Regions from separate parts of the Paenibacillus hamazuiensis genome, predicted to be linked through region 1. Evidence: riboswitches for the same ligand, from Rfam matches in the RefSeq annotation. Region 1 holds a riboswitch; each other region holds the start of a gene.
The links. A riboswitch is a leader RNA that binds a small molecule or an ion and turns the genes downstream of it on or off. The one in region 1 is predicted to bind cyclic di-AMP.

Region 2: linked by a shared signal. The riboswitch ahead of MYS68_RS21355 (TrkH family potassium uptake protein) and the one ahead of MYS68_RS03700 (3D domain-containing protein) in region 1 are both predicted to bind cyclic di-AMP.
Region 3: linked by a shared signal. The riboswitch ahead of MYS68_RS11560 (CAP domain-containing protein) and the one ahead of MYS68_RS03700 (3D domain-containing protein) in region 1 are both predicted to bind cyclic di-AMP.

The regions. Positions count from the first base shown of each region.
Region 1 is NZ_JALRMO010000001.1:923,615-933,728, reverse strand. Features, by position in the region: gene MYS68_RS03725 (glycoside hydrolase family 43 protein) at 61-1,050, opposite strand; gene MYS68_RS03720 (carbohydrate ABC transporter permease) at 1,093-1,938, opposite strand; gene MYS68_RS03715 (carbohydrate ABC transporter permease) at 1,945-2,883, opposite strand; gene MYS68_RS03710 (ABC transporter substrate-binding protein) at 2,995-4,284, opposite strand; gene MYS68_RS03705 (GntR family transcriptional regulator) at 4,652-5,770, shown strand; gene MYS68_RS03700 (3D domain-containing protein) at 5,787-6,890, opposite strand; cyclic di-AMP (ydaO/yuaA leader) riboswitch at 7,036-7,221, opposite strand; gene MYS68_RS03695 (PASTA domain-containing protein) at 7,272-8,510, opposite strand; gene garR (2-hydroxy-3-oxopropionate reductase) at 8,856-9,770, opposite strand; gene gudD (glucarate dehydratase) at 9,832-10,114, opposite strand, start outside.
Region 2 is NZ_JALRMO010000001.1:4,956,832-4,966,945, reverse strand. Features, by position in the region: gene MYS68_RS21385 (replication initiation and membrane attachment family protein) at 1-711, shown strand, start outside; gene dnaI (primosomal protein DnaI) at 774-1,724, shown strand; gene MYS68_RS21375 (YqzM family protein) at 2,498-2,641, opposite strand; gene trxA (thioredoxin) at 2,830-3,147, shown strand; gene uvrC (excinuclease ABC subunit UvrC) at 3,349-5,229, shown strand; gene MYS68_RS21360 (CPBP family intramembrane glutamic endopeptidase) at 5,463-7,067, opposite strand; cyclic di-AMP (ydaO/yuaA leader) riboswitch at 7,289-7,435, shown strand; gene MYS68_RS21355 (TrkH family potassium uptake protein) at 7,507-8,874, shown strand; gene MYS68_RS21350 (potassium channel family protein) at 8,917-9,582, shown strand; gene MYS68_RS21345 (cation:proton antiporter) at 9,595-10,114, shown strand, end outside.
Region 3 is NZ_JALRMO010000001.1:2,615,100-2,625,213, reverse strand. Features, by position in the region: gene MYS68_RS11595 (ABC transporter permease) at 1-59, shown strand, start outside; partial or broken gene MYS68_RS11590 (ATP-binding cassette domain-containing protein) at 105-686, shown strand; gene MYS68_RS11585 (oligopeptide/dipeptide ABC transporter ATP-binding protein) at 738-1,184, shown strand; gene MYS68_RS11580 (ABC transporter ATP-binding protein) at 1,166-2,173, shown strand; gene MYS68_RS11575 (hypothetical protein) at 2,218-2,925, shown strand; gene MYS68_RS11570 (AbfB domain-containing protein) at 3,061-4,431, shown strand; gene MYS68_RS11565 (FUSC family protein) at 4,533-5,573, shown strand; gene MYS68_RS11560 (CAP domain-containing protein) at 5,645-6,301, opposite strand; cyclic di-AMP (ydaO/yuaA leader) riboswitch at 6,308-6,442, opposite strand; gene MYS68_RS11555 (malate:quinone oxidoreductase) at 6,757-8,274, shown strand; gene MYS68_RS11550 (alpha/beta hydrolase) at 8,407-9,315, opposite strand; gene MYS68_RS11545 (CBO0543 family protein) at 9,329-9,787, opposite strand; gene MYS68_RS11540 (CBO0543 family protein) at 9,804-10,114, opposite strand, start outside.

The DNA of each region.
Region 1 (10,114 bases):
GGCAGAAAAAAAGCTCAACCCGGGCCGATACGGCCGGGCTGAGCTTTTTTAACATGCCGCTTACCGCAAGTATGTCCTGCGGGCGCTGCTTGCAAAATCCGGCGTTCCGTCCGGATGCCACTGCAGCTTGCTGACGAACGTATGCCGGTTCGGGTCGTAAAGCGGGTCGCCGACGATTTCCTTGTACGTCCGGGCGTGGAACACCAGCAGGTCGCAGGAGCCGTCCTCGGATACGGTAAAGCTGTTGTGCCCCGGTCCGTATAGGCCGGCTTCCTCATCGGTCGCCAGCACCGGCAGCTCCGACTTTTTCCACGAGGCCGGATTCAGCAGGTCCGCGTTTTCGTCCGCTTCCAGCAGCCCCATGCAGTAGTTGAAATCGGTCGCGCTCGCGGAGAAGGTGATAAAGATCCGACCGTTCCGCTTCAGCACGGCCGGACCTTCGTTGACCTTGAAGCCAATGATTTCCCAGCCGTATTCCGGCGTCGTGATCATCGCCTGCTCGCCGCGCAGCGTCCATGGGTTGCTCATTTCGGAAATGTACAGGTTCGAGTTGCCGGGAATCTCCGGATCTTTTTGCGCCCAAACCAGGTATCGGACGCCGCGGTGTTCGAAGGACGTGGCATCCAAGGAGAAGCTTTCCCATTTCGTGCGGATTTGGCCTTTCTCCGTCCATCCGCCTTCGAGAGGGTTGGCCGCATCCGTTTCCAGCACATACATGCGATGGTCGAACAAGCCGTCGTTCGTTTCCGTCGTACGGGCTGCGGCGAAATAAATGTACCATTTGCCGTCGACATGGTGAATCTCCGGCGCCCATATATTAGCGCTCAGCGGCCCGGTTTCGTGCTTTCGCCAAACGACGGCCGGCGTCGCTTCTTTCAAGCCTGCGATCGTGGGAGACCGGCGAATTTCGATACGATCGTATTCCGGCACCGAAGCGGTAAAGTAGTAATAACCGTCCGAGTGTTTATATATCCACGGATCGGCGCGCTGTTCGATCAGCGGAACGTTCACGTCCGTTTGTCCCTCTCTCATATCTCTCGTCTCTTTCATTGCTCTTCTCTCCTTCTCCTCCAATTGGTTGTTATATGAGCCTTACCCCTTCACTCCGCCGACGGTCAATCCCGAGACGAAATACCGCTGGAAAAAGACGAACACGAGCAATATCGGCAAAATGGCGAGCACCGAACCGGCGATCAAAATGTCGTAATTGTTGCCGTACGGCGTCACGAGGCTGGCAAGCCCGATCGGCAGCGTCATCTTGCTGCCCGTCTTGATGACGATCAGCGGCCAAACGAAGCTGTTCCAGCTGGCGAGCGCCTGCAGGATCGCCATCGCGCCGAACGCGGGGGCCATGAGCGGCACCATGATCCGGAAAAAGATGCCGTATTCCGAGCAGCCGTCGATCCTTCCCGCATCCAGAAAATCCTTCGGCAGCCCCGCCGCATATTGCCGGAAGAAAAAAATCGGCAGCGGGGATACGACAAAGGGCAAAATGACGCCGCTGAACGTATCGATCAGCCTGAAGGCGATCATCTGCTTGTATAAGGGCAGAATGATGATCTCCACCGGCACCATCATGACGAGCAGCACAAGCACGAATATAACGTTTCTGCCGAAAAACCGGTACATCGCGAGCCCGTAGCCGACCATCGACGACAGCAGAAGGCAGCAGACGGTGTATACGGCGGAAATCAGCAGGCTGTTTTGGTACCAGTCCAAATATTTTTTGGCCGAGGCGGAAAACAAAAACGCGTAATTGCGGAAAGACAGAAGCTCAGGCTGAAGTTTGACGTTAAGTCCGTACCGCAGCAGCTCCTTCGAAGGCTTCAGCGAAGCGAGCGCCAGACAGTAGAACGGAAACAGCGCCAGCGCGGCCAGGACGGCGAATAAAACGACAAGAAGAACGGTCGGAAGAAGCGGCTTTCGCTTGGCTATAATCACCCTCTACTCCTCCTTTTTAAACAAACCGAACGATTTCAGCTGGATCACATTGATGATCATAGTGATGACGAGCAGCGTAATGCCGACCGCCGAGCCGAAGCCGAGGTTGTTCTTCTCGATGCCTTCGCGGTACAGCAGCCCGACCACCGTCAGTCCGATATCGTTTGGCGAACGGTTGCCGTTCCACAAAATGAAGCTTTCGGTAAACATCGAATAACCGCCGTAAATGCTGATCGTGATAACGTAGATCGAAACCGGCTTCAGGAGCGGAAGCGTCACCTTCCAAAACTTGTGCCATACGCCGGCCCCGTCGATTTCCGCCGCTTCGTACAGCTCCTGCGGGATGCTTTGCAGCGCCGACAGGAAATAGATGATGTTGACGCCGATGTAACGCCAGCTCGCCAAAACGACAAGCACAAACATCGCGGTGCCCGAGCCGGCCAGCCAGTTGATCGTCGGCAAGCCGAACAGATGGCGGAATCCGTTCATCACCGATTCGTCGAGCGAGCCGAAAACGAGCCGGAAAACCGTTCCCGCCACGACGACCGACGTCAGCGAAGGAATAAACAAAGCCGAGCGGAAAAACGAGCTCCATTTCATCAGCGCCGAGTTCAGGAAAACGGCCAGCACGAGCGGCAGCGGAATGAGCACGACGAGTGTCCAGAACGTATATCTGCTGCTGTTCAGCAAAGCCGTATAAAACGATGCGCTCAGCAAATTTTTATAATTGTCCAGCCCGATAAAGCGGGTTTGCCCCGGAAGCACCTCCTGAAAGCTCATTTGGATCGTGCTGAATACCGGATAAGCGAAAAAAATAAGAAACGATAGAACGAACGGCAAAACGAATACATAAGGCGCAATCCGCGGAGAATACAGCAGCTTTTTCACCGCGCCGCCCTTCTCCAGCTTGCCCGCCGCCACAGCCGCCGTATCAGCTTTCACCTGGATACACGCTCCTTTCCGTTAAGCTGTTTCGCGCCGGCCTTGCGCAAATTTTTCCACGCTGCACAAAGCCGGTTGGCCTCAAGAAGCCATTGCTCTTACGCCCTTGCTTTATTTGATGCTTTTCGCAGCTTCGTCAAGCACCTGCTTCGGATCCTTCAGATCGTTGAGCACCTGGAACATCACTTTCGTCTTGACGGCGTCGGATACGGCGGGCGTCTTCTCCTTGATGTTGGTCGCCGCGATTTCGCTTTTCACCCCGGTTAAAATATCGAAAATATTTTTGCCGAAATAAGCCGTAAATTTGTTGTCTTCCTTCAGCGCCGGATCGTTCCATACGTCCGAACGGATCGGATCGAAGCCGAGCTGCTTCCAGATTTGAATGTTGCCTTCCTTGGAAATTTTCGCGTAGGCCAAAAACTTTTTGGCCAGAGCTTCGTTTTTCGATTGTTTCGTGATCACCGTACCCGTGCCGCCCATACCGGAAGAGCGCTTCTCCCCTTGCTTGAACACCGGCATCGGCTTGATGACGATTTTGTTTTTCAGGTCAGGCATGTAGTCGGTAAAGCGGCCCATGTACCACATCGGCATCCAGAGCGACGCGGCGCCGCCTTTGTTCATGAAACCGTAATATTCCTCGGCATGATGAAATCCTCCGGGCGCCACGACGGCGATTTTGTCCTTCACGAGCTTTTGCAGGAACGTCAGCACCTCCGAGTTGACCCCGTCGTTCATAATCACCTTGCCGTCCTTGTCGAGCAAATCGGAGCCGTGCTGCACGACGAGCGGCCAATACGACCATTGATCCGTTGTTTCAAGAGTCGTCATCGGCTTGCCGGTTTTCTCCACAACCTGCTTGCCGGCCTGCACATAATCGTCCCACGTCTTGATATTGTCGGGATTCACCCCGGCTTTGTCGAGAATTTCCTTGTTATAGTAAATCACTTCCGCGCCTACGTGATAATCGATGCCGTAATATTTGCCGTCCTTCGCGTAATTGTCGAGCCTCGACATGACAAGGTTCCCTTTTTCCGGGTCGACGATATCGTTCAGCGCCACAAGCTGCGGCTCGCCCTTCAGGAAATTGCCGATCTTGCTGATCTCGATGTCGGCCAAATCCGGGGCTCCCGTTCCCGACTGCAGCGCGACTAGCAGCTTGTTGTGGTTGTCGTCGTAGGGGAACGTCGTCGCTTCGAGCGAGATCTGTTCGTTCGGATTCGCTTTGTTCCACGACTCCGCCATGCTTTCGAAAAATTTCTGATGCAGCTCGTTAAACGTCCAGAACGTCAGCTTCGTGCCTGCGCCGTTTCCCGGTTTGGAGGCGCTGTCATTTGTACACGCAGACAATAAAAGCGAAGAAGCCAGAGCCAGGGATGTCGATAATTGAAGTGCTTTCTTCATCGTCAAATCCTCCCGTAACTTTTTTGGACAAGGTCTTGTAACCGCTTCCTAAACTGAATTATAATGTATATATAATATGTTTTATATAACCAATTGATTATAAAATTTATATTTTTAATTCAAATTTCGGTGAAAAATGCGAAGTGGACGGAATCGTGCTGGAGAAGCGTTAGCGGTCGCCTTTGTGAACGGATTTCAACCGCCGAATGGCTAAGCTATGAAATCCGTTCATAGGGGTCCCCGCAAAGTATTCGGACTAAACTGCGAAGGATTATCTTCACTTTGTGGGGTAGAGGAGCGATCGGAAGCACGAGCCGGGACACGAAGCGGGCTTTTTCACCGAACAACTTCCAGCGAGGTGCAGACCATGAACAAAACCGCTTTGTATAAGCAGATCCAGGAGGACATTAAAGCGAAGATCAAGAGCGGAGAGCTTCGCCCCAAAGACCGGGTGCCTTCGGAGCAGGAAATTATGGACGAGTATAAGGTGAGCAAAATCACGGTCAAAAACGCGCTCACCGCCTTGGCCGACGACGGACTCGTCGTACGGATTCAAGGAAAAGGCACGTTTGTCGCGGAGCAGGCCGGCTTGTCCGATACGCTGAAGATGACGGTTCGCAGAGGCGGCGCCGGCAACCTCGTCGGGTTTATCATTCCTACCTTGAAAACCAAAGTGATCCAGCGTCTGGTGGACCATGTCGAATATTACTTGAAGGAAGCCGGATTTCAAATGATTTTGTGGATTACGAGGGAGTCTTCGGCGGAGGAATCGCGGGCCATCAAGGAGTTGACCGAATCGGGAGTGAAGGGGCTTATCGTGTTTCCGACCGAGGATGAAAAATATAACGAATCGCTGCTGCGCTTGTCCCTGGACAAGTTTCCGTTCGTGTTCATCGACCGTTATTTAAGAAATATCGATACGTATACGATCACCTCCGACAATTTGGGCGGAGCGTACGAAACCGTATCTTATTTGCTGAACAAAGGGCACCGGCAGATCGCTTTGATCTCGCCCGAAAACGTAAACACCGCCATCGAGGATCGGACTGCCGGCTTCGAGAAAGCTTATATCGACCATGGCATTTCCATCGACAAAAACTTATGGTGCCACGTACCGCTGGACATATTGCGCAGCGACGATGCGCTCGGTTATATTACCGGCTTTTTGCAGAGCCGGCCGCAAATTACCGCTGCTTTTACGCTGACGGCCGAGATGGCCAACTTGACCGCCGGCTCCTTCAGGGTCGCCCTTCGGGACGAAACGCCGGTAGAGTTGATTTCCTTCGACGATCCCGGTATCCCGGGCGTTCCTTATGTAGCCCAGGACGAGAAGCAAATGGCCCACGACGCCGTAGAGCTGCTCCATATGCGGATGGGAAGCGAGCATGTGCCCCAGCATGTCGTCGTTCCGGTGAAGCTGGTGATGCCACCCACCGAAAGCGACGAAAATTTTCATGGGATAGGACATAAAGAAGCCCGCATATAGTCGGGGTAAAGAAGCTTTAATCCGCCTCCGGTTTGACAGGGCCGATGACGTACACCGTATAGCCGCGTTTCAAACCGAACCGTTTGGCGTACGAGTCGCTTTCGAAATACACATCGATCTTGTTCCCTTTGATCGCGCCGCCTGTGTCCTCGGCCCGGCGGAAGCCGATTCCGTCGATATACACCCACCAGCCCATCGGAATGATTCGGGGATCGACGGCAATGGTGCGCCCTTCCGCAGGACGGGTGCCCGAGGCGGTTTTCCCCGAGGAGCCGCCCGAGGAATAAGCGGACAACGTGACGCCCTCCAATATTTTTTTGGCCGGAATATCGGCTCTGCTCTTGACCGAAAATTCCACCGCCGGGGATAAATCCGCTGCCGCTGCGACCGGCTGCTTGGTGCCCACCGCAACGATCTGCTCGACGCTTTCTTTTTCCACGCGCTCTTCGATGATATTTTCCGCAACGAGCACGTTATCTTCGTATACCTTCTCCTTCCTCTTGACCAATGTGCCTTCCTTCCCTTTTTGAACGAGCTGCTGCTTGCCGGCGGGAAGCGTCGGATCGTTTCGTTTGACCACCTTGTAGTCGATCGTTTCGCTGGTTTCCTCGATGTTCTTGTTTACTCTGACGATCGTGATTTCCGTATTTTCCGCCACTTCCCGATCCAAGGCGGGAGAAATTTTATCATGTTCGCCAAGCGGGATATTCAGGTCCTTTAAGACGTTTTCCACCGTTTTTCCTATCGAATAATTCGTTTTTGTCGTCCCGCCCTCCGTGACCTGGACCGGGATTTCGCGGTTAATGATGATGCGGTGACCGTTCACGAGCCTCGCGTCCGGCGATACCGACAGGCGGTCGTGCTCTCCCGCAAAGATGCCTTGAGCCGCCAAAAACCGCGTCACGTCCGACTCGAACGTGCGGAACTTCTTTTCTTCCCCGTACAAAACGACGGTGACCTCTTTCATTGTCGTGCCGTAGAGCAGCACCAAAAAAATGATCGTGACAATGGAACATACAATACCTGAAGCGAAAATGACTCGTACATTATCTCGCTGCGAGCGTAACGCCAAGGACATGCCGGATGATCGCTTTACATGGGTTTTCGGAATGACGCCCATTTCATCGGTCCTCCTTCAAAGCCCCGCCATTTTTCCCGTGTACCGTATGACACACGACGCGACTTGTCAAAGTTTTGGTTAAAAAGTAAAAAGTCACGGGAAAGAGAACTTCCCGTGACTTTATTAGAACCAAAAAGACACGACAATTTGCTCTCATTGACGCTTGCGAGGTTAGCTGACGGATTCGGGCGGAGAGTCGCCCTACCCGGACATTCGACGAACGAATGCCGAGGATTCACCCCAAAACCGGCCGGACCGGCCGCCGCCCGGACGGTAAGTCCGGACGATGGTTCCCCCGCTTTCCTTAACGGAAATTCAGCGATTGATTACCACCGTATGTTGTTTTTTTATGAAGTATACGCGGACATCCGGAAAATAGAACTATTTTCCCCGGCTGACCCAGAACTTGACCCGGGTGCCCTTATCCACCTTCGTATGCGCGGCCGGGTCCTGCCTGAACACGGTGCCCTCGGCGGCCGCCGGGTTCGTTTCCAAAACATATTCGTAGCGCAGCCCTGCAGCCAGCGCCGCCTTCTCCGCTTCCGCCCGGGGAAGTCCGTTCAAATCCGGCGTTTCGACAATGGCGGTCTGCCCGGTGGTTTCGTTCCGGGGAGGCGGCGATTCCTTCGGTGCCGGCGTCGGGGAAGGTTTCTGCTGCTCCTGAGCGGCGACGGAAGCGGGCGGCTTCGAGCCGGCCTCCTTGTTTCCGCGCCAAGGCGAGAAGGACAACATCAGCATAAGACCGACGACGGCAATGATGCACGCAAGCGGAATGCCGAACCATAACATGCCTTTCGGGATTTCAATCCTCCCCCTTTCCCTTTCCGGTTGTTCGGCCTCCATCTCCTCTGCCGGCGCTTCCTCCCAGCGAGGTTCCATATGTTCTCTTGGCAAAACGATACGCGGAAGCTCTTTATTCTCTTCCTGACCTCCGTACAGGCGTCTGTGCACAACGTCCAGCTCCCGCACGAACGCGGCGAGAGCGGCTTTCCCATCCTCCCACGGCCTAAGCAGCCAGGCGATTTCCCGAGATTCGCGCGGAGTGAGGCCCGCGGCCCCGGATAATGCGGACGCCGTCCGCTCCTCTCCGGTCCATGCGGGGAGCGGCTCCGACCTGGTAAGGAGCTGGTGCAGCAGCATGCATAAGCCGCCGGCCCCCCGCCGGCTTACTTCCCCCTCCGACCAATGGTTCATCACCTTCAAGCCGTCGATATGACTGCACCATATATTTTCAGCGGTCACCGCAAAATGTATGTTGTGTTCCTCCGCTGCGCTCAGCATGCTTTGGCCTAATTGAAGCAGCATGGCGAGCAGCTCCTTCGGCGAAAAAGGGTGGCTGTGCAGCATATGAAGCAGCGGTTTACCGCCGGCGTTTTCCAAAACGACGAACAGATGCGGCGCCTGCACGCCCGCATCGAGAATGTGCAGGAAGTGGCGTCCGGACAAGTGCGCGCGGCTGCCGATATAAGCCAGTCCTCCTGCCCCCGACTTCAGCGGAGAAACGTACAGGACGGCTTCCCGCCGAAGCGAAAGGTCGGTTCCTCGCCAAACCGTCACATCGCCCGGAAGCTGAACGAGCTGCTCGTTCAACACATAACGATTGTTTATGACAGGCTCCATTTTTCAACCTCCCGATGAAACATCCTATGCTCATTCGAGACGATTCCATACGCCTACAAATTAAACTTTTCTCGAAAATGGCGTGTTTTCTGGGGGTGTCGGCAAAAAAAACTCTTCCCAAGGCCAACCCGGGAAGAGGCACTGTTCATTTATCGCTGCAGCGGTAACATGATATATATTGAAAGCCGAAAGCTGCGGAACAAATCCTCCAAGAGCGAAGTGAACCTTTGCAGCCTATACCTCGTACTTTTGTGAAAGCCCCCGGTGACCCACAAAAATTAGCCATGCATCATTTCCATAGCAACAAAAAAGCGGTCCCCCGCTGACAAGCAAGGGACCGCCGGCTTATACCCGCCGGGTTACTTCGATCTTGGCCAATTTCTCGTAATAGCGGATCAGGCTGCCATGGTCGCACTCGCCCATCCCGTCCGTTTTGAGCGCCTGCATCATTTCCATGACCGCAGCCGTCAGCGGCAGCGGCACGCCGACCTCATGCGACGTTTCCAGCACGTTGCCGAGGTCCTTGATATGCAAATTGATGCGGAAGCCCGGGTCGAATTTGCGGTCCAGCACAAGCGGCGCTTTCGCATCCAGCACCGTGCTGCCGGCAAGCCCGCCGCGAATCGCCTGGTACACCAGCTCCGGCTCGACGCCGGCTTTGCTGGCCAGCACAAGCGCCTCGGACATCGCGGCGATGTTGATCGCGACGATGATCTGGTTCGCCAGCTTCGTCACGTTGCCTGCGCCGATATCGCCGGTGCGCACGACGGAGGCCGCCATCGTCTTCATCACTGGATAACATCTGTCGAAGACATCCTGTCTTCCGCCGACCATGACGGATAACGTACCCTCGATGGCCTTAGGCTCGCCGCCGCTGACCGGGGCATCCAGCATGTCGATGCCTTTTTCCGCCAGCTCCCGGGCGATTTCCTGGCTTGTGAGCGGAGCGATCGAGCTCATATCGATGACGACGGTGCCCGGCTTCGCTCCTTCGATGATGCCGCCCGCTCCGAGGATGACCTCGCGCACCTGCGGCGAGTTGGGCAGCATCGTAATGATGACGTCGGTTTGCTCCGCCAATGCTTTCGGGTTTGCCGCCGTTTTGGCTCCTGCGGCGACCAGCTCCGCCGCCTGCTTGCTCGTTTCGAGCACGGTGACCTCGTAGCCCGCTTTGAGCACGTTTTTGCTCATCGGTTTTCCCATAATGCCAAGACCGATAAATCCGACTTTCATTGTAAAAATCCTCCTTCGTTTTACAATGTCCCAAGGGGAGTGAAATGGCCCTCCGAATCCTTTTTCGTTAGAGCGGTAAGAGCCGCTGTTAGCGAACCAGGCAAGGACGTTTGTTGTCGAACTTCCAACCGGGAATTAAATACTGCATCGCGATCGCATCGTCGCGGGCCCCGAGCCCGTGCTGCTTATAGAGCCGGTGCGCCTTTTCCAGCTGCTCCATATCGAGTTCCACGCCGAGCCCCGGCTTGTCCGGAACGGCCACCTTGCCGTTTACGATCTTGAGCGGCTCCTTGGTGATGCGCTGCCCGTCCTGCCAAATCCAATGCGTGTCGATCGCGGTGATTTTGCCCGGTGCCGCCGCAGCCACATGC
Region 2 (10,114 bases), 4.0 Mb from region 1:
ACGTGCCGGCTGCTGGACGAGGACGGCGCTTTCGACGAGCAGGGGGCGGTGAACGATGACTTTTTGCAGCAGCGGGCGCATTTGGCTTACCGTCAGGACAAGAAGCGCGGCGAAGACCGCGAACGCATGCTGGCGCGGATGGACTCCGAGGAGCAGCCGCCGAAAACGGCCAAGGCGGTCGAGATGGAATATTACCTGGAGGTCCCGGATATTTTTCAAGGGGAATGCAACCAGCATCAGTATAACTACATTTTGCGAAACGAGCCGTACACCTATTTGCTGGAAAAAATATTTTCCAAAGGCACGGTGCCGGACGGGCTGATCGATATTTTCACGAAAATCGATTTCAATTACGGCTTGAGCGAAGAAGTCATCAACGTCATGATTCATTTTATATACGTGAACAAGCGCTCGTGGGCGAAGTCATCGATCGAAAGCACCGCGGCGGATATGCTCGGCAAGCAGGTGCAGACGTTCGAGCAGGCAGTGCAGTATGTGAGGGACGCGGTGAGGTACAAGGAAAAGCAGCGAAGCGGAGGCAGGGCCGGCAGCGGGACGGCTTCCGTTTCGGGCGGAAAAGGCAGAGTCAATCAGAAGCCGGTCATTCCGATCGTGCAAAACCGCGGCGAAGTCCGCGAGCTGACGGCGGAGGAGCGGGAGCAAATGCAGCGGATCATCAGCAAGCTCGGCGGCTCGCTTAAGCTGCATTGAGATGATGGGGGCAGCGCTCCACGAAATGTCCGTCACCCGATATTCAGGAGGTGTGTGAATGCATGGAATCGCTAGCGGATGTGCTCCGTACGATGCCGGATTCCCGGTTTATCAAACGAGCCGAAGATAAAATAAAGCAGGTGCTGGCCGAGCCGCAGGTTCGCAAGCTGCTGGAGAAGCATCCGGATTTGGACGATTTTACGCTGCGGGTGAGCATCAACAAGCTGTACCAGTATGCGATCGATCATAACAACTGCTCGAACTGCCCGGGACTGGCGCAGTGCCCGAACGATTTTACCGGCCATTATACGATGATAGCCATAGAAGAAGCGGGCGGGCAAAAAAACGTGATCGACTACAAAGTTTCCTGCAAAAAATTTCTCGCCCAACAGGCACAGGATGCGGTGCGAGGGCGGATTCGCAGCTTTTACGTGGATGACCGGGCGCTGAAGCAAGGATATTCAATTCAGGAAATCTTTGCGAACGACCCTCAGCGAGTGCAGGCGGTGCTGCGCATCGGTCAATATATAACCCAGTGCCAGGAAGAAGGGCTGCAGACGCGCGGGCTTTATCTTACCGGCACCTTCGGAACGGGAAAAACGTTTCTCATGTGTTATATGCTTCACGAGCTCGCGAAAACCGGGTTGACCGGAGCGATCGTGTACATGCCGGATTTTGCCGAGGACTTGAAAGCGATGTTCCAGGATCCGCAAAAGTTGAAGGATACGATCGATACGCTGAAGGATACGGATCTGCTCGTGTTCGACGACATCGGTGCGGAAAACCTCAATCCTTGGCTGCGCGATCATGTGATGGGAACGATCCTCAATTACCGGATGAACCGAAAGCCTACCTTTTTCACCTCCAACTACAGCCTGGACGACCTGCAAAAGCATTTCAGCTTCACGAACGGCGACGGGGAACAGGAATTCAAAGGCCAGCGCATTATGGACCGCATTCGGCCTTTTGTCGATGTCGTCGAGGTACACGGATATAACAAGCGGGGGACTTAAAGTTCCTGACGATGCCATTTTCCGACTGCGGAAGATGGCTTTTTTTTACTTTGTCACCATAGGAAGTAAAACGTGTCCGCCATAGGTTTTGCGCTAGCAAAACCATGGCCGACAAACGCGGGCTAGAGGCACGCAAGAACTCCCAGCGTCTCCGCACCTAAAGTACAGCGTGTCCGTCATAGGATTTTTGGCTAGCTGCAATAAATCCTATGCCGGGCAAACGCGAACCTAGAAGCGAGCCCCCCCCCCCTCAAACCAGGCAGGTCCGGGGCGCCCGAGCGCAATGCTGTCAGGTTAAGCGGGACCATAGCGGAACTATGATTCGCTAAATCAGTCCATTTCGGATATTTAGGAAAATTAGCGGAACTCAGGTGATCTATTTGCCTGTTCGCCCGCTACAAATGCCATTTTCCGCCGATTTAGCGCATCTCAGTTCCTCTATTTTTCCAAAGGTGTCCGTTTCCCCCAAAATAACGAACGTGAGTTCCGCTATTATAAAAAGCCGCTTTTCTAGCAGCCCGGTCTGTCAGATTCGGCCCGCGATCCATGCGAACGAGTTAACCTGACGGCACTAGGCCCGAACGCCTGGGGCCACCTTGCAGGGGGATTTGATGGGAAAGTAGACGATGGCGCCCATTTTCATTCCTCATTGTGACACTCGGTCATCTTGTTTAGGGGGGAGTCTTACCTGGGGAGCCGCTCCCCGCACACAATAAAAAAGCCTGCCCCGGCGCATAAGCTCAGGACAGACCTTTTGGCAGTAGGTATGAAGTTTACTTGTACATCGAGGCAATCGTCGCGATGATGGCGATTACCAGGAGCACGGCGAAAAACACGGCGAATCCGTTAAACGTATCCTGAAAATCGTTGCGCGGCTCTTCGTTGATATGAAGCTCCGGATGGTTCTGTTCGTTCATCGTGTGACCCCTTTCCAAACGTTCGTAACGTTAGTATACCCAACTTTCTTAAAGCTTGTAAAGCAGGGGAAAGTGACAATAATAAGAACGTTGAGTGAACGGCGGAGGTTTGTGGTATACTTTACATGTTGACGGCTCGCGATGTATTATATTATAGGCACTATAGAAAATGAAGGGAGATATCCATCATGGCTATTGTAAATGTTTCGGACCAAACTTTCTCGAACGAAGTGGAAGGTTCCGGTACCGTTTTGGTTGATTTTTGGGCGCCTTGGTGCGGACCTTGCAAAATGATCGCTCCGGTTTTGGAAGAGCTGGACGGTGAATTCGGAGGTTCCGTAAAAATCGCGAAGGTGAATGTGGACGACAATCCGGAGTCCGCATCCCGTTTCGGCGTGATGAGCATCCCGACACTGATCATATTTAAAGACGGTCAACCGGTCGATAAAGTGGTTGGCTTTCAATCCAAGGACGCTCTCAAAAACGTAATCACCCGCCACCAGTAATTTTTTAAAAATTGGCAGTCCATTGCGGGCGTATTTCGCCCGCGAATAGATGAGAAAAAGCTCTTTTTCTGCTATGCTGAAAAAGAGCTTTTTTAACGTTATTAACGGGAGCTCCCCCAAAAATACCAGAAATAGGCTTCAGAGGTTCGCTTCACTTTTGGGGGATTGTTCACGTGGAAATTGTTCAGCGGGGGAATCGTTATGGCGGAGAACCGAAACCGGGAACAAGTGAAGGAAGCGATCCGGCGCAAGCTGGCGCTGCTTCCCGATTCGTCCGGTTGCTATTTGATGAAAAACGAGGAAGGTACGATCATCTACGTCGGCAAGGCGAAGGTGCTGAAAAACCGCGTCCGCTCGTATTTTTCGGGCAGCCATGATGCGAAAACGCAGCGCCTTGTCGCGGATATCGCCGACTTCGAATATATCGTGACGGCGAACAACATGGAAGCGCTCATCCTTGAGTGCAACCTGATCAAGAAGTATACGCCGCGCTATAACGTGCTGCTGAAGGACGATAAATCGTTTCCGTATATCAAAATCACGCACGAGCAGCATCCGCGGCTGGAGGTTACGCGCAGGGTCGTAAAGGACAAGGGCAAATATTTCGGCCCGTACCCGAACGCGTTCGCCGCGCAGCAGACGAAGAAGCTGCTGGACCGGCTGTACCCGCTGCGCAAATGCCGCACGCTGCCGGACAAGGTGTGCTTGTACTACCATATCGGCCAATGTGTGGCTCCTTGCGAATACGAGGTGGCGCAATCGGAATACGACCGGATGGTAACCGAGATCACGAAGTTTTTGAACGGCGGACATACGGAAATCAAGGAAGACCTGACGCGCAAAATGCACGAGGCGGCGGAGGCGCTCGAGTTCGAGCGGGCCAAGGAGCTGCGCGATCAGATCGTTCACATTGACGCGGTGATGGAGAAGCAGAAAATTACGACCACCGACGCGCAGGACCGCGACGTATTCGGTTATGCCACGGACAAGGGCTGGATGTGCGTGCAAATTTTGTACATGCGCCAGGGCAAAATGATCGAACGCCACGCTTCGCTGTTCCCGTATTACGGCGAGGAATACGAGGATTTCATCTCGTTTGTGACGCAGTACTACAGCGACAATCCGGCGCTGCCGAAGGAAATTTTGCTGCCCGGGCCGAGCGGCGAGGCGGAGGACGACGAGATGCGCGAATCGCTCGAATCGTGGCTGAAGGTGAAGGTGCATTTCCCACAGCGGGGCCTGAAAAAAAATATGGTCAGCATGGCCTGCGACAACTCCCGCGTATCGCTGGAGGAGAAGTTCAAGCTGATCGAACGCGACGAGGAGCGGTCGGTTCGTGCCGCGGAAAACCTCGGCAACTGGCTCGGCATCGGCGCGCTGCACCGGATCGAGGCGTTCGACAACTCGAACATTCAGGGGAGCGATCCGGTGTCGGCCATGGTCGTATTCGTCGACGGCAAGCCGGACAAAAAGGAGTACCGCAAGTTTAAAATACGCACCGTGCAAGGTCCGGACGATTATGAAACGATGCGGGAAGTCATCCGGCGCAGGTATGAGCGCGTCTTGAAGGAAAATCTGGAGCTGCCCGACATGGTTGTCGTGGACGGCGGCAAGGGGCAAATCTCCGCGGCGGTGGACGTGCTCGAAAACGAGCTCGGTTTGTACATCCCGGTATGCGGCCTGGTCAAGGATGCGAAGCATAAGACGGCGCAGCTGATGAGCGGAGATCCGCCGGAGGTCGTGCCTTTGCCGCGCGACAGCCAGGAGTTTTATCTGCTGCAGCGCATCCAGGAGGAGGTGCACCGGTTTGCGATCACCTTCCACCGCGAGACGCGGGCGAAGTCGATGGTCGTCTCCCAGCTCGACGCGATTCCGGGTATCGGCGAGAAGCGGCGGAAGGCGCTGCTCAAGCATTTTGGCTCGGTGAAAAAAATAAAAGAGGCCGAAGTCCATGACTTCAAGCCTCTGGGAATCGGCCCCAAGCTGGCCGCTCAGATCATCCAAGCGCTTCGCGGGGATCAGGAGGCTGCGGCCGCGGTGGATACAGCGGACCATGAGGAGAGCCAGGCCGCCCCGGAGTGAGGAAGCTTACCACTAGGACTTGGTTCGCGGGGGGATCAGATTAGGGGCTCCCCCAAAAGTAACCGGAATAAGCTGCGGAGGTTGACGTCACTTTTGGGGGATCAGATTAGGGGCTCCCCCAAAAGTAACCGGAATAAGCTGCGGAGGTTGACGTCACTTTTGGGGGATCAGATTAGGGGCTCCCCCAAAAGTAACCGGAATAAGCTGCGGAGGTTGACGTTACTTTTGGGGGATCAGATTAGGGCCCCCTTTAAAACTTTGCTGCGGTGATACCATGCGATGAGATAGGCGACGATGCCCGGCACGAATATATAAAACAAGCCAGTGGCAATGTCCGCCGCGGTGCCGGTGTCGATCAAGCTCAGGCCCATGAGGATGCTGTCCATCGACGCATGGGCAAAAACGACGGTGATGAAGCCGAACCGCAGGAAAGCGTAGCCGAAGATGAGGCCGATGATCGTCACCTCGACAAACCGCGTGTATACCGGGTAAATCGGGTACTGCGTATGGCTGAGCGCCCAGATCATGCTCGGAATAAGTACCGCCAGGAAGCGGTTTTTGACGATGCGCTGGAACATGGCGATGCCGAATAACCGGTAGGTCGCTTCCTCGGAAATCGCCGCAGCCCACGCCATCAACGGGAACAACCCGGGCGCGAGCATATTGTAGACGGAATCGCTCGGATCGTTGACCGCCCAAACATGGAATTTTTTCTCCGCGATAAAAAACAGCATTTGCTGCACGCCCAGGATGAAAAGGCACAGCAGGTAGCCGCGCCCCATACCGCCCAGCACTTCCCGGCCGAAGGACGGCTCCGTCCAGTGAAGCCACGCGTTCCAGCCGCGGCTTTGCCACATTTCCCGCCCGGCGAGCAAGGAGACATACAAGGCGGCGGCCATCAGAAACACGATAAAATTCATGAAAAAGAGCGAGGTAACCGCCTCCCATCCGTCCAGACGGTCGCCGTATCCCGTTTTGAACGCTGGATACATATTGATGTTGTTGGTAATATAAACGGTGCTGAAAATAACGGTCAGCAGCAGGCCATGGTGAAACGTAATATATTTGCGGTACTTGACGACGGCGTATACCGCAAATAATACCATAAGCAGCGTAAAAGTGAGACTGATCCGGGTCATCAGCGAGGCGGATTCGTCCTGCTCGTCCTGCCATGTCTCGTAAGACTCCGGAACGCTGAACTGCGGAGCCAGCCGGACGACCTCCCTGTTTTGAACGGCCACGTGAACCTGCAACTTCGATTCGCCGATCGTTTTCGTTCCGCTTTCGAATATGTACGAGCCGTCCTCCGGAGATTGCTTCAAATACCGCAGATCGTTCAGGTCGTATCCGTGTTTGGCCAGTGCCTGCTCGGCCAGCTTTTTCCGGTCAGCGGTATCAACGTCCGCTCGTTTGGCGGCTTTCGGAATGTCCTTGCTCCACGCGGTCACATGGCCGTTCGTAAAGTTTACCTCGACGTAATATCGCTCCCCGCTGCCCGGCACATAGGCCTCCACCTCGAAAAAATCAAGCGGAAATTCGGCGATCCATTTTTTCTCGTAATCATCGTATAAATCCGCTTTTTGCAAATACCCGCTGAACGTTTTGCGGGACTGATAGGCGACGAACGTTTCCGGTTTCCCCGAAATTCCATACTCGGACTTTAAAAAGGCGGCTGCGGCATCGGCCGCTTCCCGCTTGCTGATGGAAGGAACATCCGCCGCCTGACGCTCCGTTTCCGTGGTTTCTCCGCTCTGCGAAAGGAGAGCGACCGCCGTATACAGCAGGATGCCGGCAAGCGCCAGCATAAGCAGCCGACGGTTGAATAAAAGGGTAGCCATGAATTACTCCTTCGAAAAAATAGTCGATTTTTGCGTTTCGGCTTCTTGTCAGATTATCTCATTTTTAAACAGATAATAAAAGCATGCGGAGGCAAATCGCCGAAAAGCAAAGCGAGCCCCTTCCCGGTCTTCTCTAAAATATGCATTTGATCGGAATATCAAACCAAATGAATGAAAAATGACTTTGAGCTTTCACAATAAAGCGCATATAATTCATATCAATTGAATAAAAGCCGAATTTCTTTTGGAAAACGGGGGAACCATGAGTAATGGGGTGAATTTGGCAAGAAGCGGAATCGCTTGACGCCGATAGGGTGCCTGAAACCCGAACCCGACAGCTAACCTCGTAGGCTTTTTTATCAGGAACCAACCATAAGCGGGCATTGGATTTCCAGTGTCTTTTTTGTTTGCCCAAAAAAAGCCCGCTTGGCAAAAAAGGATGATGAACTCAGTCGTGGAGAGAACGAGAAAAAAGCTGGAGCTGACTCCGCCGCAAATTTTGGTGATCGGCTTTGCCGTCATCATTTTCGCGGGGGCCTTGCTCCTGACTACGCCGATCGCCACCGCGTCCGGGCAGCCGATGCCGTTTTTGGACGCGCTGTTTACGGCGACCTCGGCCACCTGCGTGACGGGGCTGGTTGTAGTCGACACAGGCACGTATTTTACCAAGTTCGGGCAAATCGTCATCATGCTGCTTATTCAAGTGGGCGGCCTCGGGTTCATGACGATGTCCACCTTGGTCGCATTTATGCTGAAGAAGCGGATCTCTTTAAAGGAGAGGCTCGTCCTGCAGGAAGCGATGAACCAGGGTAGCATGGAAGGGATCGTTCGGCTGATCCGTAAAGTGATTTTCTACTCGCTTACGATCGAGTTCATTGCCGCGGTCATCTTCTCGATCCGCTGGTCGATGGATCTGAGTCCCGGGACGGCGATTTATTTCGGGATTTTTCACGCCGTATCGATGTTCAACAACGCCGGCTTCGACCTGTTCGGTTCGATTACCGGGCCGTTCAGCAGCCTGACGTCGTTTGTCGACGATCCGGTGGTGAACATCGTCGCAATGGGGCTGATCATTCTCGGCGGTCTCGGGTTTATTGTCATATCCGACCTGCTCGAGTTCCGCAAGCACCGCAAGCTGTCGCTGCATTCCAAGGTGGTGCTCAGCATGACCGGGGCGCTTATCGTGATCGGGGCGGTGGTCATCTTCATCTTCGAGTTCACCAACCCGAAGACGCTTGCGCCGCTCGGCTGGTCCGGCAAAATATGGGGAGCGCTGTTCCAGTCGGTTGCGCCCCGTACGGCAGGGCCGAACACGCTGGATATCGCGGGCATGAGGCAGGCTTCGCAATTTTTCATCATCATCCTGATGTTTATCGGAGCTTCTCCGGGTTCGACGGGCGGCGGTATTAAAACGACGACGTTCACGACGCTGATCGGCGCCATGATCGCGATGATCCGCGGCAAGGAAGATATCGTGCTGTTTCGTTACCGGCTCGGAAAGGATCGCATTTTAAAAGCGATCACGATGACGATGATTGCCTTGTTTCTCGTTATATTCGTGTCGATGGTGCTGTCCACGACGGAGCCTCGCAGCTTCCTGATGATTTTGTTCGAGGTGACCTCCGCGTTCGGCACGGTCGGGCTGACGATGGGGCTTACGCCGGATTTGTCGATGGTCGGCAAAATTTTGATCGCGCTGATGATGTTTATCGGAAGGCTCGGACCGCTCACGCTCGCCTACGCGCTGGGGCCGAAAGTGGAAAAAGAGCTTTACAGATACCCGGAAGGGAAAATTACGATTGGCTAGAAAAACGTTTCGGATGAACCGGAAAAAGGGAGATTGTGGGAGATGAAAGGTAGTCAATATGTGGTCATCGGGTTGGGCCGTTTCGGCTCGAGTCTTGCAAAGGAGCTCGTTCAGCTCGGTTATGAGGTGCTAGGCATCGATCAGGACGAGGAAGCGGTCGAAGAAATGAGCGACGTGCTCACGCACGCGGTCGTCGCCGATGCGACGGACGAAGAGGTGCTTCGCTCGCTCGGCATCCGCAATTTCGACTGCGCGGTCGTCGCGATCGGAGACGATATTCAGGCCAGCATTCTTGCGGCGATTTTGCTCAAGGACATCGGGGTCAAAACGGTCGTCGCCAAGGCGCTCTCCGAGCTGCACGGCAAGGTGCTGGAGAAAATCGGGGTCGACCGGGTCATCTTCCCGGAACGGGACATGGGGATCCGCGTCGCGCACCAGCTCGTTTCGCCCAACCTGCTCGATTACATCGAGCTGTCCAAGGACTACACGATCGCGGAGCTGTCCGTACCGAAGAAGCTGTCCGGCTGCACGCTCAAACAGCTTGACCCGCGGGCCAAATACGGCTGCAGCGTCGTTGCGATCAATAAGAAGCACGGCGTCATCATCGCCCCTACGGCGACGGATACCGTTGAAGAACGCGACGTGATGGTCGTCATTGGAACGAACGATCAGATCGAAGAATTCGAAAGCCAGGTCATCCGCAGGTAACGGAGGTTTTTCATGCAAAACAACATAACGGAAATGATTCACCATGTCATTTTTTTGCTGATTTTGATTTTCGCGCTCGGCATGGTGTTCGGAAAAGCGGCGAACTGGCTGAAACTGCCGGATGTCGCTCTTTTTTTGGTTGCGGGCATCATAGCGGGACAAGCTTTGCATCTGGTAACGGAGACGAGCAGCTCGTTTACGAACCAGTTTATTTTGACGATCGGCTCGGCGCTCATCCTGTTCGACGGAGGGCGCAACATCCGGTTATCGGGGCTGAAAAAGGTATGGCTCACGGTCACCCTGCTGAGCGTTCCCGGCGTGCTCGTTACCTGCGGGGCCGTAACCGTCGTCGCGCATTATTGGCTCGGTTTGCCGTGGTTGTACGCGGCGCTGCTCGGCGCGATCATCTCGTCGACCGATCCGGCGACGCTGATTCCGGTGTTCAAGCAGGTGAAGATCCGCACGAAGGTGCGGGAGACGGTGGAGAGCGAGTCGGCGTTTAACGATGCGACCGGATCGATTTTGACGTTCA
Region 3 (10,114 bases), 1.7 Mb from region 1:
TACTGGCCTTCAATTTCTTCGGTGACGGACTCCGCGACGCGGCAGACCCATATAAATAGTTGCTGTTTGTGAAATTTCATCTCAATCTGCGAGGAACTGGTCCCATGACAAACTCTGAAATCCAAATTTCTCAGCAAACTTTGCTGGAGCTTAACAACGTGAAGGTTTACCAGCAAACGGAAGGCGGGCTTCTGAAAGCCGTTGACGGTGTGGATTTCACCGTAGCCAAAGGCAGAACTCTCGGACTTGTCGGCGAATCCGGTTGCGGAAAAAGCATGACCGGTAAAGCGATTTTGAACATTCAGCCGAAAGGTTTTGTTTGTTCCGGAAATATACTGCTGCATCAAAAAGGGGAACAGCCGGTGGACCTGGTTCGGCTTGGCAGAAAAAGCAAAGAGCTGCGCTCCATCCGCGGCGGTAAAATTGCGATGATTTTTCAGGAGCCGATGGCCGCATTTTCTCCCCTTTATACGATTGGGAATCAAATGATCGAGATGGTAAGGACTCACCGCGAGAAACAGCGCAAAGCGGCCGAATCGATCTGTGTACATATGTTGTGACTTGTCGGTATCCCGGATCCGGAAAGAGCCATGAACCGGTACCCCCACGAATTCTCGGGGGGGATGATGCAGCGGATTATGATCGCAATGGCATTGTCATGCCGGCCTGATCTGCTCATCGCGGATGAGCCGACGACTGCGCTGGATGTAACGATTCAAGCCCAGGTGCTGGAGCTGATGAAGGAGCTGCAGCAGGAATTTGGAATGGCGATGCTGTTCATCACCCACGATTTGGCTACGGTGGCGGAAATGTGCGATGAGGTTGCCGTCATGTACCTTGGCAAAATCGTCGAGAAAGCTTCAGTAAGCGACATTTTCTCCCGTCCGATGCACCCGTATACGAAAGGTCTCATCGGATCGGTCCCGAAGATCGGCAAGAAGCAAAAGCGGTTGGAATCCATCGAAGGAACGGTTCCGGTACCGATCGATTTGCCGCCCATCTGCGGTTTTTACGACCGGTGCAAGGAACGGATTCCCGGTCTCTGCGATCGGCGGGAGGCCCCGATAACCCGGCTCTCTTCGGACCACACGGTCAGATGCTTTCTGTACGCTGACGGACATAAACATTCAATTGACAATCTAACCGAAGAAACAGGTGACTCCGAATGTCCAAAACCGTTATAGAGGTCAAACAATTAACCAAACACTTCAAAATTCAATCCGGTTGGTTCGGCCAAACGACGAAAGCGACGGTAAAAGCGGTATCCGGCGTTTCTTTCGGCATCGGCAAAGGAGAAACTCTTGGCCTGGTCGGGGAGTCCGGCTGCGGCAAATCGACTTTAGGCCGTTGCATTGTCCGCGGCATCGACGCTACCTCCGGGGAAGTCCTCTATCATACGGAAGGGGGGCGCATAGTGGACTTCTTGCGGATACAAGGGGCTGAGTACAAGGAGTACCGCAGAGATATCCAAATGATATTTCAAAATCCGTACTCTTCGCTCGATCCGCGGATGACCGTGTACGACATTATTAGCGAGCCCCTTGCCGCCCTTGGAAAGCTCAGCAAATCGGAAATCGACGAACGGGTGCGTTATTTCGCAGAGAAGACGGGACTTAACGTTTCTTATTTGAGACGTTATCCCCATGCGTTTTCAGGGGGACAACGTCAGCGCATCAGCATAGCCCGCGCGCTGGTTAGTCAGCCGAGGCTGATCGTATGCGATGAGGCCGTTTCGGCTTTGGATGTATCCATTCAGGCGCAAATTATTAACCTGCTGAGCGACTTGCAGGACGAGTTTCAAATTTCTTATTTGTTTATATCCCATAATTTATCTGTCGTCGAGCATATTTCAAGCCGCGTAGGAGTCATGTACCTGGGAAAAATCGTAGAGCTGGCTAATACCGATTCTCTATATGCCGCGCCGAAGCATCCGTACACCGAAGCTTTGCTGTCCGCCGTACCGAAGCCTGAACCGGGTGTGAAAAATGAGCGGATCATCTTAAAGGGCGAGGTGCCGAATCCGGCGAACCCCCCTTCAGGCTGTGCCTTTCATACCCGATGCCCTTATCGGAAAGAGCAATGCGCGGTCAGCGCGCCGGAACTGCAGGAGATCGCCCCCGGGCATTATGCAGCCTGTCACTTCGCTTCCGAGCTGCAGCTAAGGGGAGTATAAACGGTATACGAGAAACGATTATTCTCAAAGAGAGGAAGATCCGTATGAACTCTATGGAAATCAATTTTGAATTGGCGAAAACATACGCCCCCTTGATTTACTTCGACGAAAGGGAACCTTTCTTCCCGGTCATGGTCGGCATTTCCCATTATGTACCCGGCGAAGCTTCAGCCTCCTTTCGCAGGGTGTTTGAATGGGACGGTGCGCCCCTGAGGACGATCATGGAGTACGCCATCTACTGGGATTATGATATTCAGCATCTTTACGAATTGGAGCATGTGTGGATTTATGTAGGGGAGAGCGGCGAGGTGCTGGACTGCGAGGCCAGCTTCCACGGAAGCTTTTTCAAAGGTTTGCTTAAGGACCGCAGCAATTTGGAAGGGAATCAGGTGAAGCTGTACTCGCAGCCCGGAAAGCATGCTTTTATGCCTCATCCGGATTACTTTCAATTACTGCCCAATCTCGTTACCTGCACCTCTAGAGATGCCGGAACTCACGGTATGATCATTACCGATGTGCTCAAAGGGAGACTCGAATCGACCCCCTTGATTAATCGGCGGGTAGAGCAATATTTGCGCACAAAAGCTTTTATCCCTTCGATGATTTTCAACAAATACGTACTTGAAGATAGTTTGTACGTAAGTTGGCCGGAGCTATGGCGAAATATTCCGGTTCGCATTCTGGATTGTTTGCGGGAGCTGGGCTGCGAGGATGAGATCATAAGCGGAGGGGCTGCCGCAAACTCCAAGTAACGATTCGCCGTGAAAGGGGGTGATGCCCGCTGGTATTGTAAGGGCTTAAGCTTCACGATGCTGCGACGACTCGTTATGCTTCATCTTGGCTAAGGCATAAAACAACCTTTTTATGGAAAAGGAGTGAATTCAAGCATGAAATTAAATGTTATGTTTAGAAATTTTGCCTTGGTTGTACTTATGCTAACTTTGTTGTTCCCGGGGGCTGTGGCGCTGCCGAAAAATGCTCACGCTGCCGTCAGCGACCTGGACCTTGCGTACCGCTGGGCCCCTTTGAATTATCATGATACGGACAGCAGCGATTATGAGGCGGATTATTTGACCGCCGTTGATTATGACGGTGACTGGAATACGCTGAACAACTGGGAAAACCTTCATGTTGATCATAATCGGCTCATCGGCAAAGCCTACTATTCCGTAGTTGAAACAAGCACTCACTGGTTCATCGGATACAATTATTTCCACCCGCGGGATTGGACGGATGTCGATTTCTTCGGGTTGGACCAACACGAGAACGATTCGGAGGGCATTCTTCTGTCGGTTCGCAAGGACGGTTCCGATTACGGCACTCTGGAAGCCATGGTCACCGTATCCCATACCGATTTCTTCTCCTTCACCCCTGCCGGGAGTCCCCTGAAGAACGGTCAAGAGACCATCGACGGCACCGTACGTATGCTGCCGTACGACGGCTACGACCATCCGGTCATTTTTCAGGAAGCCAAGGGACACGGGATTAAAGCTTGGGATGGGAATCTTTATACCAATACGGATGTCCTGCTTTACTATCCGAGCAAAACCACAGGTGAAGTTCCTTCCGGCGGGAATGACCGGGACGTTAAGTATCAGCTTGTAGACATTTTTGCGCCGCAAGGTCTTTGGGACCATCGTTTTGATCCGCAAACCTTTGCGCTGTGGGGGACGCACTATGGAGACAACGGGCAGGGGCCCAATATGGCCAATGCTTCATGGGGCTATGACGACAAGGACGACAAAGTGCCGCGCGGTTACTTGGCCCTGGATCCGGCTAGCCTGATTTCCAATTATTTCAGCAATCTGGGCAATTTCAGCACGACCTATACGAAGAATCCGTTCACAGCCGGAAAGGTTAATCGGATAGAAGCTTCCAACATCAGCGACGCCTTTATCCGCCACGCGAGCGGCAGGGGGAGAATCGATTCCGGAGTCAGCCCTGCCGCCGATGCGGAATGGAGAATCGTGAAGGGCTTGGCGGATCCGAACGCCATTTCTTTCGAGTCCGTAAATTTCCCGGGTGAATTTCTGCGCCACAAGAACGGGGAGATATGGCGGGAACCGTACAGCAACAATGCTTTGTACCTGGCCGATGCAACCTTCTATAAAGTACCGGGGCTTGCCGACAGCAATCTGGCATCCTTCGAATCCTATAATTTCCCCGGCAGATACATCAGACATCGCAATAGCTTGCTTTATAGCGAAGCGGTTTCCAGCGATTTGGACCGCAGAGATGCAACTTTCATCATACGATAATAGTTCCGGTTTTTCATCCATCCAGCCGTAACTATCGATTGGATTGGTTCTCTTCCTCTGGTACAATATGAAAAGTACAAACAGTCCAAGGAGGGGACACCATGACATTCGGAGCCCGCATGCTCAAGACAGGAATCGCTGTCACGCTGTCCCTGTACGTCAGCACATGGCTTCATTTTTCCCCGCCGGTGATTGCCGCGGTGGCGGCCATTTTCGCGCTGCAGCCCTCGATATACCGGTCTTGGCGGCATTTCCTCGAGCAGGTGCAGACGAACACGCTCGGCGCCGTTATTGCGCTGCTGGCCGGAACGTATTTCTCAAAGGAGCCGATCGCCATCGGCGTCGTCTGCATCCTCGTCATCATGCTCTGTATGAAAATCGGGATGGGAGAGTCCGTCGGTTTGACGCTGGTGACGGTCGTGGCGGTGATGGAGGCTTCCGGACAGTGGGAATTTGCACTGAACCGCTTCCTGCTCAGCATGATCGGGATATTATCGGCTTTTGTGCTCAATATTGCATTCATGCCCCCGGATCCGAAGGTGCAATTCAACAAGCAGATCCATTCGGTTTTCAATCAGCTGTCCTTGCTGCTTCGCACCGCCATTTCCGATGAGATGAAAGAGAAGGTGTTTCGGGAACAAAAGCAGGAGCTGGAGGATGCTCTGCACTCGCTTACGGATAAATATAAGCTGCTGGAAGAGGAGCTGAAGAAGCTGAAGCGGGCTAAGTACCGACGGACGCGTCAGATCGTTGTGTACAAGCAGCTGCTGCAATGTTTGCAGAAAGGCTACGAGGTGCTGGAGGATGTACATGAGCATTACTTTCAATCGGAGCGGACACCGGACATCGATATGAGCTATGACCGGCATTTGGAAAAGCTGATTAAGTTCAACGAGCATATTTTGCTCAAATTTGAGGAAAAGGTAAAGCCGGAAAGCTGGAACTCCGCGTCTGTCAAGGAAGCGAACGATGCGTTCATGAAGCACGCGACAAACTGCTACAACGAAGACAGAGACGGTTCGCTGCGGCTTTTTATCGTCGCCGCGGCGATTTACGATTACGGGTATCAGTTGATTCGATTGGATCGTCTGGTAGAGTGCATGGACACGGATGACCATGAACCGGCCGGTTCAGAAGGATAAGTATGGAAAAAGCAAAGCCAGGCTTGCATGAGCATGCCTGGCTTTGCTTTTTTGTTTTGGGAATACGTTCATTAATTCGCGATGAACTCCTGCACCCACTCGCCATTATAATAGGCGACCCCGATTTTCGTGTAATTCGGGCTCAAAATGTTTTGCTTATGGCCGGGACTGTTCATCCAGGCGTTCATGACCTCTTGCGGCGTCTTCTGGCCCATCGCGATATTTTCGCCCGCGTAGGTGTAGCTGATGCCGTAAGAATTCATCATATCGAACGGGGAGCCGTAGGTTGGCGACGTATGATCAAAGTAATGATTATTGTACATATCTTTGGCTTTATCGAGGGCCATTGCCGCCAAAGCTTGGTCGACAACGAGCGGTTTTACTCCGGCATTGGCGCGCTCTTGATTGACGAGAGCGACGACTTGATCCGCATAAGCGGACTGGGAGGAGGAAGACGGGGCCGCCGAGTTCCCGGTTCCCGGAGCGCTAGGCTGCGCAGCAGTGCCAGGGACGATCAGCTTCATGCCGGGCCAAATGATGTTCGGGTTCGCGACCTGCGGGTTCATGCGGATCAGTGTGCTGAGCGGGATGCCCTGCCTTACTGCAATTTTCCACATCGTGTCCTGTCCGGTCACGGTGTACGTTGATGCCGCGGATGCCGCTCCGGCTCCGACGACCATGCTGAGTGCAAGCGCACCCGCGATGATGACTTTTTTCATCTTCATGATACGAATCTCTCCTTTTTTTACGGCCTGCGAGGTTAGCTGACGGATTAGGGTCAAAGAGGAAACACCCCGCCATGGTGAGTGGCTTCACCCCGGTAAATGGGTCCCCCGCGCTTTCTGACGAAGCTTCGGCCTTATTAGCACTCAGCCCCAAATAAAGGCAAAACGGTGCCCTGGGCCTGAGTTCGTTCCATTGTAGCACGCTTGTCCGTAAGCTTCATTGATCAAAACTTTCCAGCACTTCTATAGGTAAAATCTGCTCGAATTAGGTTTCTTCGTCGCGCTTCTTGTCGTATGGCTTATAACTATCATATAATAGTAAAGACGTGTTTAATCCATAGGGTTAAAATAGAGCCGGAAAAGGGGTGTGACCTGGTCGCACCCTGGCTTGCTGTGGAAGCCTACGCACAGGCGCCACCATTTTTTTCTTCAAATACTAGCGTGATGGGACGGTAAATATGAGCAACAGACAAACTAAAACAGACGTTATCTTGATTGGTGCCGGAATTATGAGCGCAACTTTAGGGTCACTGCTGAAAGAATTAGTACCGAACTGGGAAATTACAGTGTTTGAGAGGCTTGCAAGCGCAGGAGAGGAAAGCTCTAACGAATGGAATAATGCGGGTACCGGCCACGCATCATTGTGCGAGCTTAACTATACCGTGGAAAAGTCGGACGGAACCATCGATATTAGCAAAGCTGTTAAAGTGAATGAAGAATACCAGGTTTCCAAGCAGTTTTGGTCTTATCTGGTAAAAAGCAATTTGATTCGTAATCCGCAAGATTTTATCATGCCGCTACCTCATATGAGTTTCGTACAAGGGGAACAAGACGTTGCATTTCTTAAAAAACGTTTTGAGGCGATGTCGGGCAATCCCTTGTTCCAAGGGATGGAGTTTTCCGACGATCCGGATAAACTGAAGGAATGGATTCCGCTTATGATGAAGGACCGGGGCTCGAATAAACCTATAGCAGCTACCAGAATCGAATCCGGAACGGATGTCAATTTTGGCGCTTTGACGCGCATGTTGTTCGCCCACTTAAAAAGTAAAAATGTCGACATAAAATTCAAACATAATGTGGATGATATTAAACGTACGAGCGACGGCTTATGGGAATTGAAAGTTCGTAACATCGACAGCGGTGCGGTCGAACGGCATACGGCAAAATTCGTCTTTATCGGCGGCGGCGGAGGAAGCCTGCATCTGCTGCAAAAGTCCGGCATCCCGGAAGGAAAAGGAATCGGCGGATTTCCGGTTAGCGGACTATTTATGGTGTGTCAAAACCCGGACGTCGTAGCGCAGCATCATGCCAAAGTATATGGCAAGGCAGCGGTCGGCGCGCCTCCGATGTCTGTTCCGCATCTTGATACAAGATATATCGACAACAAGGAATCGTTGTTATTCGGACCGTTTGCCGGATTCTCGCCAAAATTTTTAAAATTCGGTTCGATGTTTGATTTGATAACTTCCGTCAAACCGCACAATCTCGTAACGATGATGGCGGCAGGCGTAAAAAATGCTTCACTGACCGCATACCTGATCAAGCAAGTGATGTTATCGAAGGAACAACGTATGGAAGAGCTGCGGGAATTCGTACCGAATGCCAAAAGCGAGGATTGGGATTTGCTGGTCGCGGGCCAGCGTGTGCAAATTATTAAGGATACGGCTGCCGGCAAAGGAACTTTGCAATTTGGCACGGAGGTTATCAGCGCTGCCGACGGCTCGATAGCCGCCTTGCTTGGCGCTTCCCCAGGTGCTTCCACCGCCGTTTCCGTCATGCTTGAAGTTATAAAAAAATGCTTCCCGCAGCAAATAAAAACGTGGGAACCGAAAATAAAAGAAATGATACCTTCTTACGGCATTTCGCTATTGAAACACCCGGAACTTATCCAAGACATTCATGCTTCAACAGCGCGGATACTCGGTCTCAGTGAAAAAGTACCGGTACAGATGGCAAGCCGAACCGTATCGTAAAGAGGGAAACAGTGCAGCTTTTGCGCAAATAAGCTATACATCGAAGCCGGCCCAAGGGTCGGCTTTTTTCGACCCTTGCAGACCAAGACGAGTCAAAATTGAAGGAACTGATTGCATCGATGTGAGAAGTGCCTACATGGCGGTTACGGTTTCCAGCCAACTTTTGCATGCCGCAGTCCAGCCTTGCACAGGACCCTTGGTCGTACCCATGCCAAAGCCGTGTTTTCCCGATTTATACGCATGCAGCTCCGCAGAGACACGTGCTTTTCGCAGGGCAAGATAGAAGCTGACGCTGTGTTCCGCCGGGGTTGTAGTATCGTCGTCAGCAACCATGATAAAGGATGTAGGCGTATCCTTCGTAACCAGTTCATCGGTGCTGTACTTTTTCACCATTTCCATAAGCGGGGTAGGGAAGTCCTTATCTTTCCCGTCCCAGCCGTTCAAGGAAATGCAGGGATAACACAGAACCATAAAATCCGGTTTGGCACTGATCTGATCTGCCGAGTCGATAGGTTCATAAAATTTCCGATCGTAACAGGTGCCTAATGCAGAGGCGAGATGCCCTCCTGCGGAAAATCCCATTACACCTACTTTTTCCGGATTTATCCCATATTGAAAGGCCATGCTGCGAACAAGCCTGACCGCTCTTTGCCCGTCCTGCAAAGGTACGTCAAGCGCATGCTCATGTCCGTCTCCGGGCATTCTATGTTTTAACACAAACGCTGTGACCCCGAAGGAATTCAACCATTTCGCGATATCGGCGCCCTCCAGGTTCAGTACCTGCCTCCGGTAACCTCCGCCGGGGATGACAATAACGGCAACTCCATTTGGCTGTTCAGGGACATAGGGGATGACTGAAGGCGCGGTTACCCCCTGAACAACCCTTTTAAAGGTATGTTCCCAAGGTTCTTCAAAAATTTTTTCTTCCAGCTGTACTCTTTCCGATCCCGGAGCTTTGCCCGGAAACAGAAACATTTCTTTTTCCATGGAACAACCACCTTCCTCCTTTAAATCATAGCGGCTTGTTCGAATTTCAGCCATACGTTTTTTTATATTACCCGTTCCGTTCGTAGAACAGTCGCCTAATGATCTTTAAATGCACTCCCAGCATGACGAATAACACCGGATCCGCTATTGCGGAATACCATAATTTCCAACCGTTGTAATAGAACCATCCGCTTTTCAAGGCAACCACTTCATACAGCAGGGTGAACGCAGTCCAACCGAAAATATATAACACTTTACGCCCGACGCTTCGGCCGTAAGGGTACAAGTTCAGATAAAGGATGTTAACGGCAGGGAAAATCCCATATACGACCAACAGAGAAGGCCAGTTGAAACCTTTTCCGAAATAGCCGTAAAGGTCATATTTCAAATCCAATATCATGTCGGTTAACCATTGAAGAACGTAGGCAAAGATCGTTGTGATATAGAGTTCCTGTTTGGTCAATTTTTTCGGTATCCAATATGCAGCTGCATTCAAAACAATAACGGAAATATAAAGGAACAGCATGATTAGAGTCTCCGCATTATGAGATTCTTTGGACAATACGGAAATGCCACAACAAAAGAAGGAACAGCCAAGGGTGGATCAGAGCGGAGTACGACAGCTTCCATCCGTTGTAATAAAACCATCCGGCCTTTAAGGCGCATGCTTCATAGGAAATGGAAAAAGCTGACCATCCGAGAAGATAAAGCGTTTTACGTCCAATTCCGGCATTGTATGGAAACAGATTGAGAAAGAGGATACTCACAGCCGGAAACAGTCCGAAAATCGGTAGAAAGGAAGCCCAGTCCACTCCTTTTTGGAAAAATCCGTATAGATCGTATTTGATGTTCA